3 regions of the Nonomuraea sp. NPDC001636 genome follow, and region 2 is predicted to be linked to each of the others. Evidence: riboswitches for the same ligand, from Rfam matches in the RefSeq annotation. Region 2 holds a riboswitch; each other region holds the start of a gene.

Region 1 (6,710 bases), on a different contig from region 2:
ACCACGCGGGCTTCCTGGCCTTGCCGTCCTCGGCCATGCGGGCGAGGGCGGCGTCGAGCTCCGCGTCGCCCAGCGGGGTGGGGTCCGTCACTGTCACCTTGTCGTCGGCCAGCTCGACGCGGCCCGCGGCGGCCAGCTCGGCGAGGATCGCGCCGCCGAGCGCCGGGTGGAGCTGGACGCCTCCGATGAGCTGCTTGCCTTCTTCCTCGTCGAGGGCGAGGAGGAGGAGTTCTTCGGCAATCGTCACGGTCATGTCCCGACACTAACCTCCCAGGCATGAGCATTTCGGAAAGACTTCACGCGATCGGCCGGCCCTTGCTCCAGGCGCAGCTGGACCATCCCACGGTGGCCGGCATCGGGCGCGGCGACCTGCCGGAGCCGGTCTTCCGGTCCTGGCTGGAGCAGGACTACCTGTACCTGCTCGACTATGTGCGGGTGTTCTCCAGGCTGGCCTGGCAGGCGCCGGACGGGCATCTGGGCGACCTGGTGGATCTGGCGTACGCGACGTACCACGACGAACTGCGTCTGCATCGGTCGTTGTCGGCGGAGTTCGGGGCCGATCTGGACAATGCGGTGAAGGGGCCGGCGTGTGTGGCGTACACGGCGTTCCTGTTGGAGGCGGCGGGGTCGTACGGGGAGGGGTTGGCGGCGCTATATCCGTGTATGTGGGGATATTCGAGTCTTGGCAGGATCCTCGCCGAGAACCCGCCCGCCGAGCCGCGGTACCGCGCCTGGGTGGACACCTACGCCGACCCGGCGTTCGCGGCGCTGACCGTACGGATCGGGCAGATGATCGACGAGGCCGACCCCGACCCCGTACGGGCGGAGGCGCTGTTCGCCGAGGGCATGGCACACGAGCTGGCCTTCTGGGACGTGCCGTAGTCGCGTGCCGGTCCGGCGCGCGCCATACCCTGGGGGCATGCCGGAACTTCCCGAGGTGGAGTCGCTCACCAACTTCCTGCGCGAGCGGGCGGTCGGCCGCTCGATCGCCGGCGTCGACGTCGTCGGCTTCCAGGCGCTCAAGACGTTCGACCCGCCCGTCACCGCGCTCGGCGGGCTCACCGTCACGGGCGTGTCGAGGCACGGCAAGTTCCTCGACCTCGACTGCGACGGCCTGCACCTGATCATCCATCTGGCCCGCGCCGGCTGGCTGCGCTGGCGCGACGACCTGACCGGCGCGCGGCCGGTGCGGCCGGGCAAGGGGCCGCTGGCCGTACGCGTACGGCTGGCGCCCGACGACGACGGCCTGGCCCCCGGCTTCGAGCTGACCGAGGCCGGCACGCAGAAACGGCTGGCCGTCTACGTCACCGACAAGCCGGAGGACGTGCCCGGCGTCGCCGCCCTGGGCCCCGACCCGCTCGACGACGCCTTCACCGTCGAGGCGCTCAAGCGCATCGTGGGCGGCAACCGCACCCAGATCAAGGGGCTGCTGCGCGACCAGAAGGTGATCGCGGGCATCGGCAACGCCTACTCCGACGAGGTGCTGCACGCGGCGAAGATGTCGCCGTTCAAGATCGCCGCGACGCTGACCGACGCGCAGATCGCCGACCTGCACGAGGCCATCGTGACGACGCTGCGCGACGCCGTCGAACGGGCGCACGGGCTGGCCGCCAAAGACCTCAAGGCGGAGAAGAAGTCCGGGCTGCGCGTGCACAACCGGGCCGGCCAGCCGTGCGACGTGTGCGGCGACACGATCCGCGAGGTGTCCTTCGCCGACTCCGCGCTCCAGTACTGCCCGACCTGCCAGACGGGCGGGAAGCCGCTGGCCGACCGGCGGATGTCGCGCCTGCTCAAGTAGGGTCCCGGGCGCGGGATGATGGAGGCATGACCGTTCCAGAGATCGACGTCACCGCCGTTCCCGACGACGCCTACCTGCTCGACGTCCGCGAGCAGGACGAGTGGCTGGCCGGCCACGCCCCCGAGGCCGTGCACATCCCCATGTCGCAGATCCAGGGCCGGGTCGAGGAGGTGCCCGCCGACCGCACCGTCTACGTGGTGTGCCGGGTCGGCGGCCGGTCGATGCAGGTCACCGCGTGGCTCAACCAGCTCGGGCGCGACGCCGTCAACGTGGGCGGCGGCATGCAGTCGTGGGAGTTCGCGCGCCGTCCCATGGTCAGCGAGACCGGGCAGGAGCCTTTCGTGGCCTAATGCCCCACTGTGGCGGTTCCGCCGCCATTGAGGCATGATGAGGGCGCCAACTGCATAGTCGCGGGAGCTCGGGGTGCCGGGCTGAGAGGGCAGCAACACAGCCGCTGCCGACCGCCTGAACCTGTCCGGGTAATGCCGGCGTAGGGAGTGTGCGATGACGCATGTCGTCGACGAAGTTCCGCTGACCCTTGACGGCGCGCCCCCCAAGACCCTCGGCGTCCTCGACCAGGGCGCGCTCTGGGCCAACCTCGGTGTCAGCCTCCTCGGCTTCTCCGGCGCGCTCGTCCTGATCGATCCCCTGGGCAACGCGCCGCTCAGCCTCGTGGCCGCGCTCACGGCCGCCGTGGTGGGCAGCCTCATCGGCACGGCCATGGTCGGCCTGTCGGCCATCCCCGGCACGCAGACCGGGCGGCCGGCGATGGTGCTGCTGCGCGGGCTGTTCGGGGCGAAGATGTCGTACGTCCCGTCCGTGCTGAACATCGTGCAGATGCTCGGCTGGGGGGCCTTCGAGCTCTGGGTGATCGCCAAGGCCGCGAGCGCGATCTTCGGGAGCGTCCCGTACCAGGTGTGGGTGGTGGTGGCGGGGGTGCTGACCACCGCGCTCGCCGTCTGGCCGCTCGGGTCGATCAGGCTGCTGCGCCGGTACGTGACCGCCGGCGTGATCGTGTCGCTGATCTGGTTCACCGTGTCGTTCCTGGGCGAGGCGCCGACGTACACGGGCGGGTCGTGGACGGCCTTCGCCCCGGCCGTCGACTACGTCATCGCCCTGTCGGTGTCGTGGGTGCCGATGGCCGCCGACTTCGCCAGGCACTCGCGTTCCAGCCGGGCCGCCTTCACCGGCGTCGTCGGCGGCTACACCGTCGCCCAGGTGGCCTGCCTGGCCCTCGGCGTGTACGCGGTGGCCATCGCGGGCGCCCAGGCGGTCCAGGCCGACGGCATGGTCGTGTTCCAGCCGTTCGTCGCGGCGCCGCTGGGCGCGCTGTTCTTCGGCATCCTGGTGCTGCGCGAGACCGACCAGTCCTTCGCCAACGTCTACTCCACCACCGTCTCGCTGCAGAACCTCATGCCGAAGGTGGACCGGCGGATCGTCTCCACCGCGATCGGCGTGCTCACCACCGCGATCGCCCTGGTCGTGGACGTCACCTCCTACGGCGCGTTCCTCGGGGTGATCGGCGCGGTGTTCGTGCCGATGTTCGCGGTGCTGGCCGTCGACTACTTCGTGCTCGGCGGCGCGGCCCGCTGGAACACCGCCGAGGACGCGCCCTCGCGCTGGCTGATGCTGCTGCCGTGGGCGCTGGGCTTCGCCGCCTACTGGTTCACCACCTCGACGCCCACGGTCGCCGGCTGGGACGACTTCTGGGCCTCCGCCCGCGAGGCCGTCGGCTTCACGCGGGAGCCGTGGATGAACGGCGCGCTCGGCGGCGCGCTGGTCGCGGCCCTGGTGACGCTGCTCATCGGCGTGCTCGGCCGGCGCCGCTCAGCGGCCCGCTGAGACCCGGCGTTCGACGTTGAGCAGGTGCTGCTTGGCGGCCACGCCTCCGGCGTAGTCGCCGAACTCGCCGTCCTCACGGACCACCCGATGACAGGGCACGATCACGCACACGGGGTTGGCGCCGACCGCGTTGCCGACCGCGCGAAGGGCGCGCGGCCGTCCGATGCTCGCGCCGATCTCCTCGTACGTCGTGGTCGTGCCGTAGGGCACGGCCATGGTCTTCTGCAGCACGGTACGGGCGAACGGCGTGGCCAGCGCGAGGTCGACCGGCGTGGCGAAGGTGCGCAGCCGGCCGGAGAAGTACGCGTCGAGCTCGCGGCGCACCGGGTCGAGGCGGCGGGCGTCGGGCCCGATGAACGTGCCGACCTCCTTGGCCAACCGCTCGAACACGGTGTTCTCGGCCTCGAAGCTGCAGGCCGCGATGCCCTTGCCGGTCACCGCGAGCACCAGCCTGCCCACCGCGCCGTCGTAGGTGCCGAACGCGATGTCCGGGGGCCCCTCTCCCTTGTAGGTGCTGGAGGTCACTCTCAGCAGGGCATCGAGGTCGCTGCTCGACATGCCTCTCACCCGTTTCAGCCACCGGAATCTTCGTGAGCGCAGCGTATCGGACGGATCGCCCGTCAGACCCACCACGCCACGTGCACTATGGAGGTGTGGGATACGCATGGGTCGGCAGTGACGAGGAGATCGCTCGCGCCGTGCTCGCCGGGTCCCCCAACGCCGTGGTGGCGCTCGACCGCGACCAGAGCGTGCTGGTCTGGAACGCGGCGGCCGAGCACCTGTTCGGCTGGACGGCGGCCGAGATGCTGGGTCGCCGGGCGCCGATCGTCCCCGACGAGCTGGCCGCCGAGCACAACGCGGTGCTGGAGCGCGTACGCACCGGGGGGCAGGTGTCGTTGCGCACCAAGCGCGTCCACAAGGACGGCAGGCCGCTCGACCTGCGGGTGGACATCAACGCCCTGCGCATGGGCAACTCCGTGGTCGGCTACGTCCTGGCCCACCATCCCGCGCGGGCCGACGAGGTCGCGGGGCTGCGCATGGAACGCCGGGCCCGGCTGGTGCACCGGCTCACCGACGTGGTCGGCGACATCAACTCCGAGCTGGAGCTGCCGGCCGTGCTCGACCGCATCTCGGCCAGCCTCACCGAGCTGACGGGCGCGGACGCGGGCGGGTTCGTGCTGATCGAGGGGGAGCGGCTGCGGCTGGTCAGCACGTACCGGCTGCCGGAGACGCTCAGGGGCACCACCACCGGCCTGCGGACGAGCCTGGTGGACAAGCTCTTACGGACGGGCAAGACCGTCATGCTGGAGTCCCAGGGGCTCGGCGACCTGGTGTGGGCCAGGCTCAACGGGCTGCACACGATCGCGCTCGGCCTGGCCGCGGTCGGCGGCCGCCCCTACGGAGCCCTCTACGCGCTGTTCGCCGGGCCCGCCCCCGGCCACCTGGAGCTGGAGCTGCTCGAACTGCTGGCCGGGCACGCCGGCATCGCGGTCGGCAACGCGGTGGCCTACCAGGAGGCGGTGCGGCAGCGGGCGCACGAGCGGGCCGTGTTCGACGCCAGTGCCGACGGCATCGCCGTGCTGGACGACGCCGGCCGGGTCGTGCGCTGGAACCCCGCCGCGGCCGAGCTGACCGCCTTCCCCGCCGACGCGGTGATCGGCGGCCCGCCGCCGTTCCCGCTGCCCAGCCCCGGCGAGAAGCTCACGTTCCAGCTGGAGAACGGGCGCTGGCTGGACGTGGTGAGCGCGCGGATCGAGGAGACCGGCGAGATCGTCATCGACTTCCGCGATGTCACCCAGGCCAAGGAGCTGGAGGAGGCCAAAGACCTCTTCCTGGCCACCACCAGCCACGAGCTGCGCACGCCGATCACGATCGTGCGCGGGTTCGCCGGCACGCTCGACGCGCGCTGGGACAAGATGAGCGACGCGGAACGCCGCTCGGCCGTGCACACGATCGCCGAGCGGGCCGGATCGCTGGGCCAGCTCATGGACCACCTGCTGCTGGGAGCCAGGGCGGGCGCGGACGAGCTGGCCGTGCGGATCGAGACGTTCGACCTCGCGGCCCGGATCCACGCGGCCACGCTCGGACTCCCCGTGTTGTCCGACCGCCACCGCGTCGAAGTGCGCATCCCGGACGAATTGCCGCCGGTGCTGGGCGACGCCCTGGCAACCGACATCGTTTTGGGGCAATTGCTGGAGAATGCGTTTAAATATTCCCCAATGGGTGGATTGATCTGTGTTGGAGCTTGGCCCGAAGACGACGGCGTGGTCGTAGTGGTGGATGACGAGGGGGTCGGAATCCCACCGCCTGACCGCGAACGGATCTTTGAGCGCTTCGTCCAAGTGGACAGCGGGGACCGGAGGCGCTTTGGTGGAGTGGGGCTCGGCCTCTACATCGTGCGCAGTCTGGCCAGGGCTCAGGGGGGAGAAGTGAGTGCTCAGCCGAGGCCCGGAGGGGGTACGAGGATGCGGTTGATCCTGAGGCGCGCTTCCCCTATCCGATCCGACACACCGATGCGGTAACGAGGTGGTCACAGTTGAGCTGATCTATCGTCCAATGTGTACAAGCTGTGATCGAGATGCGGTTTCTGCGATTGGCTAACGGGGCATTTCGGTCGTACCGGGGAGTGTTCCCGCGGGGGGCACAGGGAACGGGGAGGTGGGTGTGTCAAGCGTGGTGCTGCTGCCGTACGCGCCGTCCAGCGTCGCCGTCGCCCGCCAGCGTCTGAGCACTGACCTGCAGGATTGCGGGGTCTACACCGCCGCGATCGACGATGCGGTGCTGGTGGTGAGCGAGTTGCTGAGCAACGCGCTGCGGCACGCGCATCCGCTGCCTTCAGGCATGGTGAGGGTCGCCTGGATGCGTAGCGACGATCACATAGAGGTGGCGGTCAGCGACGGGGGTGCGGCGACAGAGCCGCGGGCGGGCCGCCCGACCCTGTCTTCGCTCGGGGGCCGGGGGCTGGGGATCGTCGAATACGTGGCTGAGAGCTGGGGGGTTCGTCACGACGGTGACACGACGACGGTGTGGGCCATCCTGCCCGCACCCAACGGGGCGGCGGTGAACGGGC
Region 2 (6,710 bases):
CCGAGGCCACCACCCGGTACGCCGCCCTCGGCCTCACCGGCATGTCCGGATATTTCACCTCACGGTCCGCCCCCTTGGGCCCCGCCCCCGCCGACCTCGTCATCGCCACGTTCTACAACTTCAACCCCGACCTCGTACGCCGCTCCCTCCCCTGGGACCGGGTCACCCCCGCCCAGGTCCTGCAAGCCCGCCGCGAAGCCGCCGCCGAAGCGCTCCGCCGGGCCGCCGTCCACGAACTGCCCGGCCTCGTCCCCGTACTGACCCTGGCCAGGCGCGCCGCCGAGGCCGCCTGCGACCACCCCCAGGGCCGCCCCCTGTTCGCCGCCCACGCCGCACTCCCCTGGCCCGACGACCCCGTCCTCCAGCTCTGGCACGCCCAGACCCTCCTGCGCGAGTTCCGCGGCGACGGCCACGTGGCGACGCTGCTGGCCGAGGGCATCACCGGCCTCGAAGCCCTCGTCCTGCACGCGGCCAGCGGCGAGGTCGCCAAGCCGTTCCTCACCATGAGCCGCGCCTGGCCTCCGGACCAGTGGGCCCACGCCGAGACCGCCCTCCGCACCCGCGGCCTCCTGACCCCCGACAACGACCTGACCCCCGAAGGCAAGTCCCTGCGCCACCACCTCGAAACCCGCACCGACACCCTGGCCCTGCCCGCGTACGGCGCCCTGGGCGAACCCGACTGCGAACGCCTCGCCGCCCTCGCCCGCCCCTTCGGCCGCCGGGTGGTGGACGCCGGCCTCCTCAAGCTGAGCTGATCACCTGCGCCTCGCGTCCTTCCCGAGGGCCGTCAGCTGGAGGCCGGACGAGGAGACGACCGCGGACCTGGGCGAAGCATGACGTTACCGATACCCCGTCAGGGGAAGATCGCCGGACATGTCGGAGACACCACCACCCCAGAGCCAGCCGTACCCGGGCCGTACGGACGAGATGTCCCCCGAGCCGCGCGACGAGATGCGCGGTTACGAGGGCAGGGACCTGCTGGCGGGCAAGAAGGCGCTGATCACCGGCGGTGACTCGGGCATCGGCCGGGCGGTAGCGGTGGCGTTCGCCAAGGAGGGCGCGGACGTCGCCATCGCCTACCTCGACGAGCACGACGACGCCAACCACACCCGCGGCCTGGTCGAGCACGAGGGACGGCGCTGCGTGCTGCTGCCCGGCGACCTGGGCGACCGCGACCACTGCGCGACGGTCGTGGAGCAGGCGGTCTCCGAGCTGGGCGGCCTGGACGTCCTGGTCAACAACGTGGCCTACCAGGCGCCGGTCGACTCCCTGGAGGAGCTGACGGACGAGCAGTGGGAGCACACGTTCGCGGTCAACATCCACAGCTACTACCGCGTCACCAAGGCCGCGCTGCCGCACCTGCGGGAGGGCAGCGCGATCGTGAACACCTCCTCGATCAACGGCCTGCGCGGCAACAAGACCCTCATCGACTACGCCGCGACGAAGGGCGCGATCAACGCCTTCACCTACTCGATGGCCCAGAACCTGGTCGAGCGCGGCATCAGGATCAACGCCGTCGCCCCCGGCCCGGTCTGGACGCCGCTGATCCCGGCCACGATGCCGGAGGAGAAGGTGGCGAAGTTCGGCGCGCAGGTGCCGATGAAGCGGGCCGCCGACCCCGACGAGATCGCCCCTTCGTACGTGTTCTTCGCCGCCGACCGGCTGTCCTCGTACTACACGGGCGAGGTGCTGGCCCCGATCGGCGGCGAGACGCTCCCGGGCTGACCGCGGCGGGCTACAGGTAGATCGTGCCGCCCTTGCCGATGAACTCGGCCGCCTTGTCGGCCAGGCCCGCCCGCACCTCGTGGCTGAGCTTCATCGAGCAGAACTTCGGGCCGCACATGGAGCAGAAGTGCGCGGTCTTGGCGGGCGCGGCCGGCAGGGTCTCGTCGTGGAAGGCGCGGGCGGTGTCCGGGTCGAGCGACAGGTCGAACTGGTCCTCCCAGCGGAACTCGAACCGGGCGTCCGACAGGGCGTCGTCCCACGCCTGGGCCTGCGGGTGCCCCTTGGCCAGGTCCGCCGCGTGCGCCGCGATCTTGTAGGTGATCACGCCGGTCTTGACGTCGTCGCGGTTGGGCAGGCCGAGGTGCTCCTTGGGGGTGACGTAGCAGAGCATGGCGGTGCCGTACCAGGCGATCATGGCGGCGCCGATGCCGGAGGTGATGTGGTCGTAGCCGGGGGCGATGTCGGTGACGAGCGGGCCGAGGGTGTAGAAGGGCACGTCGTCGCAGAGCTCGCGCTGCAGGTCGACGTTCTCCTTGATCTTGTGCATCGGCACGTGGCCGGGGCCCTCGATCATCACCTGCACGTCGTGCGCATGTGCGATCTTGGTCAGCTCGCCCAGGGTGCGCAGCTCGGCGAACTGGGCCTCGTCGTTGGCGTCCGCGATCGAGCCGGGGCGCAGCCCGTCGCCCAGCGAGAACGTCACGTCGTAGCGGGCCAGCAGGGCGCACATCTCGTCGAAGTGCTCGTACAGGAAGCTCTCGCGGTGATGGGCCAGGCACCAGGCGGCCATGATCGAGCCCCCGCGCGAGACGATCCCGGTCTTGCGGCGGGCGGTCAGCGGGACGTGCGCCAGCCGCACGCCCGCGTGCACCGTCACGTAGTCGACGCCCTGCTCGCACTGCTCGATCAGGGTGTCGCGGTAGACCTCCCACGACAGCGCCTCGGGACGCCCGCCCACCTTCTCCAGCGCCTGGTAGACGGGCACGGTCCCGACCGGGACGGGCGAGCTGCGGATGATCTGCTCGCGGGTCTCGTGGATGTTCGGCCCGGTGGACAGGTCCATGACGGTGTCGGCGCCCCACCGGGTGGCCCACGTCATCTTCTCGACCTCCTCCTCGATCGAGGAGGAGACGGCGGAGTTGCCGATGTTGGCGTTGATCTTCACCAGGAAGTTCCGGCCGATCGCCATCGGCTCGGACTCCGGATGGTTGACGTTGGCGGGGATGACCGCCCGCCCGGCCGCGACCTCCTGCCGGACGAACTCGGGCGTCATCCCCTCCCGTACGGCCACGAACTCCATCTCCTTGGTCACCACGCCGCGCCGCGCCGCGCCGAGCTGGGTGACCGGCGACCCCCACGCCGAGCGGTCGGTACGCGACGGCCCCGAGGTGTCGTAGAGCCGCACCGACGTGCCGTTCGACAGCCTGACCTCGCGCATCGGCACCTGGAGGTCACCGATGTGGATCTTGGAAAAGCGCGCGTCGCTCATCGCGCAAACTCCCTTCGCCGGCATTATCCGGAGCAGGTTCTGGCGGTCGGCGGCTGACAGCCGTCCTCTCAGCCCGGTCCGCACCGGGCTCCCGCGTTGGTCACCGCGATCATAACCCCGCGCGTGGCAGGATCAAGGGGATGTCCGATCCCATTGCGCACACGACCGCCACCTACGACCGCATCGCGCGCCAGTTCGACGAGCAGGTCGCCAATCCGTCGCCCCCGTTCGCGGCCTTCCGCGACCGGTTCGCCTCAGCCCTGCCCGCCGGAGCCACGGTCGCCGACCTGGGATGCGGCCCGGGGCGCGAGTCGGCCTGGTTCGCCGGACGCGGCCTGACCACCGTGGGCGTGGACCTGTCGATCGAGATGGCCAGGCTCGCCGCCGGGCGCGGCGTTCCCACCGTTCTGGGCGATCTGCGACGCCCGCCGCTGTCGCCGGCGTCCCTGGACGGCGTCTGGTCGGCCGCCGCCCTCGTGCACGTGCCGTCCGAGCAGACCGAGCCGACGCTGCGCGCCTGGCACGCGGCGCTGCGCCCCGGCGGGGTGCTCGCGCTGGTCACCGCCCTGGGCGACAGCGAGGGCTGGGAGCCGGTGCCGTACCGGACGGAGTACGAGCGCTGGTTCGTCCACCGCGACGCGGGCGACCTGCTCGCGGTGCTGGACGCGGCCGGGTTCGCGGTCGCCTGGCACGAGACGAACGTCACCCACCGCACGTGGTTCAGCGTGCTGGCGACAGCGCGCAGCTCTCCCCTGCCCTAGTCTCCAGGTCGAGCGTGAACCCGGGGCCGCGCAGCCGGGCGGTCCCGCCGCGCGCCGACGACAGCCTGACCTCGACCGGCACACCGTCCGCCCAGGTGACCCCGACGGTGAAGCCGCCGCGGGCGCGCAGCCCGTCGAACGAGCCCGCGCGCCAGGCGGCCGGCAGCGCGGGCAGCAGCTCGATGACGCCGGCGTGGCTCTGGAGCAGCATCTCGGCCACCCCGGCGGTCGCGCCGAGGTTCCCGTCGATCTGGAACGGCGGATGCGTGTCCCACAGGTTGGGCAGGGTGCTGGCGCGCAGTTGCCCGCTCAGCATGCTCAGGGCGCGGTCGCCGTCCTTGAGCCGGGCCCAGAAGTTGACCTTCCAGGCCATGCTCCAGCCCGTGCCGCCGTCGCCGCGGGCTTCGAGGGTGGTGCGCGCCGCGGCCAGGTGCTCGGGGGCGGTGAGCTGCGTCCCGGGGTGTAAGGCGTAGAGCTGGGAGACGTGCCGGTGCCGGTCGGACGGGTCGTCGAGGTCGGCCTTCCACTCCTGGAGCTGCCCCCAGGAGCCGACCCGCAGCCCGGGGTCGAGCCGGTCGGCCGCCGCGCGCAGCCGTCCGGCGAACTCGGCGTCCACGCCGAGCGTGCGCGCGGCCGCGGCCGTGCAGGCGAACAGGTCCCGGACGATCTGCTGCGGCATGGCCGCGCCCGCGGTGAAGTCGCCGTGCTCGGGCGAGTAGGCGGGCGAGACGACGAGGCTGCCGTCGCGCGCGTCGGGACACAGGTTGGCCAGCCAGAACTCGGCGGCCTCGCGCATCGCCGGGTAGGCGTGCCCGCGCAGGTAGCGCTCGTCGCCGTCGAACAGGTAACGCTCGTAGAGCTGGCGCACCAGCCAGCCGGCGGCGTCCGGCATCCAGAACGACGTGGGCCAGTCGTGCACCCCCGTGAACCCGAACGGGTTGGTGTTGGAGTGCACCACCCACCCCGTGGAGCCGAACATCGACCGCGCGGTCTCGCGTCCGGGCGCGCGCAGCCCCGCCACGAACTCCTGGTACGGCACCGCCGTCTCGGCCAGGTTCGCCGGCTCGGCCGGCCAGTAGTTCATCTGCAGGTTGATGTTGGTGTGGTAGTCGGACTCCCACGGCGGCGAGTTGGACGCGTTCCACACCCCCTGGAGGTTGGCCGGCAGCGAGCCGGGGCGGGAGCAGGCGATCAGCAGGTACCGGCCGTACTGGAAGTACAGCGTCTCCAGGGCCCTGTCGGACGGGGTTCCGGCGCCTTCGTAGGCGGCCAGCAGGCGGTCGGTCGGCAGGTCGGGCATGCGCTGGCCGAGGTCGAGCCGGACCCGGCCGAACAGCGCCCGGTGGTCGGCCTCGTGCTCGGCCCGCAGCTCCGCGTACGGCCGCCGCGCCGCCGCGTCCACCGCCGCCGTGACCCGCGCCGCCGGGTCCGGGCCGCGGTAGCCGGGGTGGACGGGCGCGTAGTCGGTGGCCGCCGAGAAGACGAACACCGCGCTGTCGGCGCCCGTCACCACGACGCGGTCGCCCTCGTCCGTACGGGTGCCGCCCTCGGTCAGCACCTGGACCTGGCCCTCGTACACCAGGCCGTTGTCGGCCAGCACGCCCCGGACGCGCAGCCGTCCCGCCTCGGCGGTCACTTCCTCCCCGCCGTCATGCGCGGTGCCGAAACGCAACGTGAACCCCACCCGTCCCGGAGGTCCCGCCGTCAGCCTGCCGACGATGACGTGTGCCGGGTACGAGGCGAAATATTCCCTGGTGAGCACCACGCCGTCGGCGTCCTCGTACGTCACGGCGGCCACCGCCGTCTCCAGGTCGAGCGTGCGCCGGTAGCCGCCGGAGAAGCCGCCGGTCACGTCGAGCAGCAGCTCACCGAAGTTCTGGTACGCCCCGAAGCCGGGAATGTGCCCCACCGTGCTGTAGGACGGGTTCCCCAGGATCGCGGCCACCTCCTCCGGCGCCATCGAACCCCGCTCGTCGATGACCCGCCGCACCGCGTCCAGAGCACCCGGACGGTCCGCCGGCCAGTTGCCGGATCCGCCGGGATCCGCGCTGCCCGGACCGCCGGTCCACAACGACTTCTCGTTGAGCTGGACGCGCTCGGTCGCAAGCGTCCCGAACACGCAGGCGCCGAGCGCTCCGTTGCCGATCGGAAGGACGTGTCCTTCCCAACTGGGGGCGGGCTCGTCGTACCGGAGCGTCAGCATGGCGATCAGCCTAAGGTTTGGCGATCGCCCCTGGCGGTACGGACTCCCTCAGGGGAACTATGATGAAGATCGCCGCTGTGGCCGCGATCGTGGCTCTCGCCACGATCGGACCGGCTGCCGCCTCTGGGGACGGCATCGAGCAGCAGGAAGTGAGCAAGCAGCAATACCGGACGCTGACCGCCCAGTGCCGCTACGCCGACACACCGGCCCTGCGCCAGAAGTGCAGGCAGGCGGTCAAGGACAACTACCGCATCGGCCGGCGCAACCGTTCACTCGACTGTCGGACGTACTCCGGCGTGACGGTCTGCGGCGAACTGCTCCTCAGCAAGACCGAGCGCGCGTGCATCGACGAGTCCACCAGACAGGGCTTGGCCTATCGCCGCGCCGAAGTGGAATGTTACGTGGCCTGACCATGATCGTCGCAGGTGTCGACGGCTCGCCGACCGGACTGCTGTCCGTCGACTGGGCCGCCAAGGAGGCAGTGCTGCGCGGGGTGTCGCTGACCGTGGCCCACGTGGTGCCCGACTGGGTC
Region 3 (6,710 bases), on a different contig from region 2:
CCGCTGCGCACCGCCGCGGGCGACCTGCTGGCCGGCGGCAAGCGCCTGCGTCCCGCGTTCTGCTACTGGGGCTGGCGCGGCGCGGGCGGCACCGACGTGCCCGAGATCTTCACCGCCGCCGCGTCGCTGGAGCTGTTGCAGGCCAGCGCGCTCGTGCACGACGACGTGATGGACAAGAGCGACCTGCGCAGGGGCATGCCGGCCGCCCACCGCCGCTTCCAGTCCCTGCACGAGAAGGAGGGCTGGCACGGCTCGGCCGCGCAGTTCGGCGAGGGGGCCGCCATCCTGCTGGGCAACCTGCTGCTGGTGTGGTCGGGCGAGATGTGGCGCACCAGCGGCCTGCCGCCGGCGTCGCTGGCCGCCGCCCAGCCCGTCCACGACCACATGCGCACCGAGCTGATGTGCGGCCAGTACCTCGACCTGCTGGAGCAGGCCCACGGCGAGAACACCTTCGAGTCGGCGCTGCGGGTGGCGCTGTTCAAGAGCGGCAAGTACTCGGTGGAGCAGCCGCTCAGGCTCGGCCTGGTGCTCGCGGCCGGCGCGCTGGAGCCGTGGATGGACGAGCTGTGCACCGGCTACGGCCGCCGCGTCGGCATCGCCTTCCAGCTCAGGGACGACATCCTCGGCGTCTTCGGCGACCCGGCCCAGACCGGCAAGCCGGCCGGCGACGACCTGCGGGAGGGCAAGCGCACGATGCTGGTGGCCCGCACCCTGGCCGCGGCTCCCCCGGAGGCGGCCGCGACGGTGCGCAGGCTGCTCGGCGACCCCGCGCTCGACGAGGACGGGGTGAGCGCCCTGCGCGAGATCATCACCGACAGCGGCGCGCTGCGGGAGTGCGAGGACCTGATCGCCGGTTATCTCACGGACGCGCTGGCCGCGCTCGACGAGGCGCCGGTCACCGCCGGGTCGCGCGCGGCGCTGACCGAGCTGGCCATCGCCGCGACGTCCCGCAGGACCTGACCCGGGCCCCTGGTACCGGCGGCCGGCCTGAGCGGCCCGCTTCGGCCTCGCTGTGGAGTGCGGGCGCCCGTCGTGGACGGGCGCCCGTTCGTGTCAGGGGGTCAGGGGTCAGGGGGTCAGGCGTTTGGCGAACTCGGCCGCCGCCGCCCCCGGGTCCTCCGCGTCGGTGATCGCGCGTACGACCACCACGCGGCTCACGCCGTACGACATGACCTCGTCGAGGTTGGTGAGGTCGATGCCGCCGATCCCGAACCACGGCCGCGGCGCGGCCGACCCCGGGGCCGGCCCCAGTGAGGCCGCGTGCCGCAGCAGCGCCGGGCCGGGCGCGTGGCGGCCCGGCTTGGTCGGCGTGGGCCAGATCGGGCCGCAGCAGAAGTAGTCGACGCCCTCCTCCACGGCCGCGGCGGACGCCTCGGCGACGGAGTGGGTGGACCGGCCGATGACGATGTCGTCGCCGAGCATCTCTCGCGCGACCGTCACGGGAAGGTCGTCCTGCCCCAGGTGGAGCACGTCGGGCCGGGCGGCGAAGGCGATGTCCGCCCGGTCGTTGACGGCCAGCAGCTTGCCGTGCCGGTCGCAGGCGTCGCGGAAGACTTCCAGGAGCGCGAGTTCTTCGCGTGCCTCCAGGCCCTTCTCCCGCAGCTGGATGATGTCCACGCCGCCGGCCAGCACCGAATCGAGGAACTCTGCCAGGTCGCCGCGGTCGCGGCGGCCGTCGGTGCAGAGATAGAGGCGGGCCTCAGAAACCGAGGGCCTGGGCACGCCGCTTGACCTCCGTGTGACGGCCGGCCTTGATCGCCTCGATGGGCGACCCCGGCAGGGACTCGTCTGGGGTGAAGAGCCAGCGCAGCGACTCGATGTCGTCGTAGCCGGCGTCCTGCAACACGGTCAGTGTGCCGGGCAGGCCCTTCATCACGTCCTTCCCGTCGAGGAACACCGCGGGAACCTGTGGCCCGCCGCCGCCACGGCGCACGCCGAGCAGCTTGTGGTCCTTGAGGAGTTGCTTGGCCCGCCCGATCGAGAGGTCGAGGCGTGAGGCCACTTCGGGGAGAGTGAGCCACTCGTCGACGAGCTGGTCGGTCTCCCGGTCGATCTGTGCAACAGAAAGCGTCACGAAACCACAACTACCACATGCCGTCCTTGCTCAAACAACACAATCCCGTAGGGGGACCTCTGGATCTACCAGGCGTTCTGTGTCGAGGCGGTGCCCGCCTTCGATGATCCTACGGCCCTGCACGTAGTCCCGGGGCCGGTCGACGGCGAGCACGGCGGCGAGGGTGTCGCCGGACGTCAGCCAGACGGCCGACCACTTGCCCTCGGGCTCGCCCCGGTAGAGCAGGCGGTCGCCGGAGGGGTGGTGGCCGATGTACTGGACCATGTGGCCGAACTGCTCGGACCAGAAGTAGGGGGCCGGGTCGTAGACGGCCTCCTCCCCCAGCAGGGTCGCGGCGGCGACCTCGGGCGAGCCGAGTGCGGTGTCCCAGTGCTCGACACGCAGCCGGACGCCGTAACGGCGCGACCACCAGGCCGCGCAGTCGCCGGCGGCGACCACGTTCGGCATGGACGTGCGCAGGTGCTCGTCGGTGACGACGCCGTTGTGCAGGTCGATGTCGGAGCCGGCCAGCCACTCGATTGCCGGGCGCACGCCGATGCCCGTGACGACCACGTGCGCCTGGACGAACTCGCCGCCCACCAGCCGCACGCCGCCCTCGTCCACCTCGTCGACCATGGTGTTCAGGCGCAGGTCGATGCCGTCGTACCAGTGTCGCGTGCGGGCGCCGATCTCCGGGCCCACGGCGTTGGCCAGCGGGGTGGGGCCGGCCTCGATCACGGTCACCGAGCAGCCGGCCTTGCGGGCGGCGGTGGCGACCTCGGCGCCGATCCAGCCGGCGCCGATGATCGCCACGTGGGCTCCGGCCACGAGCCCGGCGCGCAGCTCGTGGGCGTCGTCGAGGGTGCGCAGGACGTGCTGGGGGCCGTCGCCGGGCACGGTGATCGGCTCGGCGCCGGTGGCGATCACGAGGCCGTCGTAGCCGAGCTCGCCCTCGGTCGTCTCCACGACGCCCTCGCGCAGGGCCTTGGCGGTGACGCCTGGCCAGAAGTCGACCTCCAGCGCGTCGAGGTCGGCCTCCAGGAAGCTGGAGTCGGCCGCGCCGGACAGGACCGCCTTGGACAACGGCGGACGGTCGTAGGGCCGATGGCGCTCCTGGCCGATCAGCGTGATCCGTCCGGTGAAGCCGCGCCCGCGCAGCGCCTCCGCGCTGCGCAGCCCGGCCAGGCCCGCTCCCACCACTACGACATGGTTCACGTTCATGACCATAACGGGGGCGGTGCCGGCACGTCGCGCCGAGGCCGTAGGCTGGAGGCGCAAGACGCGCGGGAGTCCGGCCGTCACCGGGCTGAGAGGAAGGCTTGAGCGGGCCTTCGACCGCAAGACACCTGATCCGGATCATGCCGGCGAAGGGAGCGCGGATGAATGTGATCGTGGGCGGCGGGGTCGTCGGGTTGTCGATCGCCTGGCGGCTGGCCCGCGAGGGGCTGCCCGTCACGGTGGTCGATCCGGCCCCGGGCCGCGGGGCCTCCTACGCGGCGGCCGGGATGCTGGCGCCCGTCAGCGAGGTCGCCTACACCGAGGAGCCTTTGCTGCGGCTGGGGGCCGCCTCGCTGAGCCGATGGCCGTCCTTCGCCGCTGAACTGGCCGCCGACGCGGGCCTCGGCCCGGATCTCGGTGCGGGCTCTGGGGCAGGGCTCGGCACGGGGCTGAGCGGCCCTCCCGGTGGCAGGGCCGGGACGAGGGCCGGGGAGGCGTTCGGGGGCGCGTTCGGGGTGATCGGGCCGGAGGGGGCCGCTGGCCGGGCGCTCGACCTGCGCGCCGACGGCACGCTCGACGTCGCCTTCGGGGCCGACGACCTCGCGGCGCTCGACGACCTGGCGGCGTTCATGGACAAGCTGGGGCTGCGGGTCGAGCGGCTGACCGGGCGCGAGTGCCGCCGTCTGGAGCCCATGCTGGCCCCCTCGGTGCGCGGCGGGCTGCTGGCCCCCGGTGACGCCTGGGTCGATCCGCGCCGGGTCACGGCGGCGCTGCTGGCCGCGCTCGACCGGCTGGGCGTGCCCGTGCTGCGGGCGCGGGTGACCGGCCTGCTGCGCGACGGCGACGCCGCTCCAAGCGCCGCGACAGGCGCTGGGACCGGCTCTGGGACCGGTGCTGTGACGGGGGTGCGGATTGAGGCCGTTCCCGGTCAGCCTGAGCCGGCGGTGCGGGAGATCGCGGCCGAGCGAGTGGTGCTGGCCGCCGGGGCGTGGAGCGGGGAGCTGGCCGACGTGCCCGTCCGGCCGGTCAAGGGGCAGATCATGCGGTTGCGCTCGCCGCAGCCGCTGCTCGGCCGGTGCGTACGCGGGATGGTGCACGGCGCGCCCGTCTACCTCGTCCCCCGGGGCGACGGCGAGCTGGTGCTCGGGGCGACCCAGGAGGAGCTGGGGTTCGACACCCGGGTGACTGCGGGCGGGCTCTACGAGCTGCTGCGCGACGCCAGGGAGCTGGTGCCGGGCGTCACCGAGCTGGAGGTCGCCGACGTGGTCGCGGGGTTGCGTCCGGGCACACCCGACAACCTGCCGATCATCGGGGCGGGCGAGGTCCCCGGGCTGGTGCTGGCGACCGGCCACCACCGGGGCGGGGTGCTGCTGGCCCCCCTGACGGCGGCCCTGGTCACGTCGGCGGTGCTGACACCGTCCACGACGACGGCGGCCCAGGCGGCACCCCCGGCAGCGGCCACGACGACGGCCCAGACGGCCACACAGACGGCGGCCCAGACAGGCACACAGCCGGCGGCCCAGGCAGCGGCTCGGGCGGCGGGGGTTTCGACGGGCGCGGGGATTCTGACGGGTGAGGAGGGCGAGCTGGCCGCGCTGTGCTCGCCCGCGAGATTTCGGGATATTTCATGATTGTGACGATCAACGGCGCCGCGCATGACGTGGCCGACGGCACCACCGTGGCCCAGGCCGTACGGACGCTGACCACCGCCACCACCGGAGTGGCCGTGGCCGTGAACGACGAGGTGGTCACGCGGAGCTCGTGGGAGACGACGGCGCTCGGCGACCACGACCGCGTCGAGGTGCTGACGGCGGTGCAGGGTGGATGAGCTGATCATCGCCGGGGAGAAGTTCGCCTCCCGGCTCATCATGGGCACCGGCGGCGCGCCCTCCCTGGAGGTGCTCGACCAGGCCCTGGTCGCCTCGGGCACCGAGCTGACCACGGTGGCCATGAGGCGGCTCGACCCCGGCGCCCGCGGCTCGGTCCTCGACGTGCTGCGCCGCCGCGACATCAAGGTGCTGCCGAACACCGCGGGCTGCTTCACCGCGGGCGAGGCCGTGCTGACGGCCCGGCTGGCCCGCGAGGCCCTGGGGACGAACTGGGTCAAGCTCGAGGTCATCTCCGACGAGCGCACGCTGCTGCCCGACCCGATCGAGACGTTCGACGCGGCCGAGCGGCTGGTGGCCGACGGGTTCGTGGTGCTGCCGTACATCGGCGACGACCCGGCGCTGGCGCGGCGGCTGGAGCAGGCCGGCTGCGCGGCGGTGATGCCGCTGGGCGCGCCGATCGGCTCGGGGCTCGGGATCAGGAACCCGCACAACATCGAGCTCATCGTGGAGGCCGCCGGGGTGCCGGTGATCCTCGACGCCGGCATCGGCACGGCCAGCGACGCCGCCCTGGCCATGGAGCTGGGCTGCGACGCGGTACTTCTGGCCACGGCGGTCACCCGGGCGCAGCGGCCCGAGCTCATGGCCTCGGCGATGAGGGCGGCCGTGACGGCCGGCCGCCAGGCGCGGCAGGCGGGCCGGATCCCGCGCCGGCGCTACGCCGAGGCCTCCTCGCCGACGACCCCCTAGCGGCGCCCCGGAGACGCCCTGGAGACGCCCCGGAGACGCAGCCGAGACGCCCTGGAGGCGCCCCCGAGACGCCCTGGAGATCCCCCGGGAGATCCCCTGAAGATCCCCTCTGCGATCCCCGGAGGGACCGGCTCGCGCCGGTCCTTCCGCCGGTCGGGGCCGCTCTCGCGAGAACGTCTCCGCATCGGTTTCGGGCGCGCGGGCCCTGCCGGTGGCAAAACGCCCGTAAACTCTGGGGGGTGGTGGATAAGACGACTGCGGACCCCCTGGTCGGGCGGCTCCTCGATGGGCGTTACCGCATCGAGAGCCGGATCGCCCGGGGCGGTATGGCGACCGTCTACCTGGCGCTCGACGTCCGGCTGGATCGCACTGTCGCGTTGAAGGTCATGCACCGCTCGCTCGCCGAGGACCCGGCGTTCGTCCGCAGGTTCATCGGCGAGGCCAAGTCGGTGGCCAGCCTGTCCCACCCCAACGTGGTGCACGTCTTCGACCAGGGCACCGACACCGACGTCGTCTACCTGTCGATGGAGTACGTGCCGGGCCGCACGCTGCGCGACATCCTGCGCGAGCGCGGCAGGCTGCCCGCCCGCGAGGCGCTGGAGATCATGATCCCGGTGCTGGCCGCCCTGGGCGCGGCCCACCAGGCCGGGATGGTCCACCGCGACGTGAAGCCCGAGAACGTGCTGATGACCGACGACGGCCGGGTCAAGGTCGTCGACTTCGGGCTGGCCAGGGCGATCGAGGCGACCAACCAGACCCGTACCGGCGTGATGATCGGCACGATCGGCTACATGTCGCCCGAGCAGGTCACCACCGGCGGCGCCGACGTGCGCAGCGACGTCTACGCCGCGGGCATCATGCTG

The links. A riboswitch is a leader RNA that binds a small molecule or an ion and turns the genes downstream of it on or off. The one in region 2 is predicted to bind thiamine pyrophosphate.
Region 1: linked by a shared signal. The riboswitch ahead of ABT158_RS41585 (purine-cytosine permease family protein) and the one ahead of thiC (phosphomethylpyrimidine synthase ThiC) in region 2 are both predicted to bind thiamine pyrophosphate.
Region 3: linked by a shared signal. The riboswitch ahead of ABT158_RS14460 (FAD-dependent oxidoreductase) and the one ahead of thiC (phosphomethylpyrimidine synthase ThiC) in region 2 are both predicted to bind thiamine pyrophosphate.

Annotation. Positions count from the first base shown of each region.
Region 1 covers NZ_JBEOZT010000031.1:60,159-66,868, reverse strand. Annotated here, with positions in the region: gene ABT158_RS41605 (GOLPH3/VPS74 family protein) at 1-253, opposite strand, end outside; gene ABT158_RS41600 (TenA family protein) at 277-882, shown strand; gene ABT158_RS41595 (Fpg/Nei family DNA glycosylase) at 920-1,798, shown strand; gene ABT158_RS41590 (rhodanese-like domain-containing protein) at 1,825-2,148, shown strand; TPP riboswitch at 2,199-2,312, shown strand; gene ABT158_RS41585 (purine-cytosine permease family protein) at 2,303-3,640, shown strand; gene ABT158_RS41580 (methylated-DNA--[protein]-cysteine S-methyltransferase) at 3,626-4,198, opposite strand; gene ABT158_RS41575 (ATP-binding protein) at 4,294-6,162, shown strand; gene ABT158_RS41570 (ATP-binding protein) at 6,314-6,710, shown strand, end outside.
Region 2 covers NZ_JBEOZT010000001.1:336,782-343,491, reverse strand. Annotated here, with positions in the region: gene ABT158_RS01535 (SCO6745 family protein) at 1-755, shown strand, start outside; gene ABT158_RS01530 (SDR family oxidoreductase) at 874-1,725, shown strand; gene thiC (phosphomethylpyrimidine synthase ThiC) at 1,736-3,214, opposite strand; TPP riboswitch at 3,207-3,319, opposite strand; gene ABT158_RS01520 (class I SAM-dependent methyltransferase) at 3,355-3,975, shown strand; gene ABT158_RS01515 (glycoside hydrolase family 95 protein) at 3,935-6,178, opposite strand; gene ABT158_RS01510 (hypothetical protein) at 6,238-6,588, shown strand; gene ABT158_RS01505 (universal stress protein) at 6,591-6,710, shown strand, end outside.
Region 3 covers NZ_JBEOZT010000006.1:76,820-83,529, forward strand. Annotated here, with positions in the region: gene ABT158_RS14440 (polyprenyl synthetase family protein) at 1-960, shown strand, start outside; gene thiE (thiamine phosphate synthase) at 1,069-1,722, opposite strand; gene ABT158_RS14450 (Rv2175c family DNA-binding protein) at 1,700-2,074, opposite strand; gene ABT158_RS14455 (NAD(P)/FAD-dependent oxidoreductase) at 2,105-3,274, opposite strand; TPP riboswitch at 3,327-3,443, shown strand; gene ABT158_RS14460 (FAD-dependent oxidoreductase) at 3,433-4,902, shown strand; gene thiS (sulfur carrier protein ThiS) at 4,899-5,099, shown strand; gene ABT158_RS14470 (thiazole synthase) at 5,092-5,847, shown strand; gene pknB (Stk1 family PASTA domain-containing Ser/Thr kinase) at 6,090-6,710, shown strand, end outside.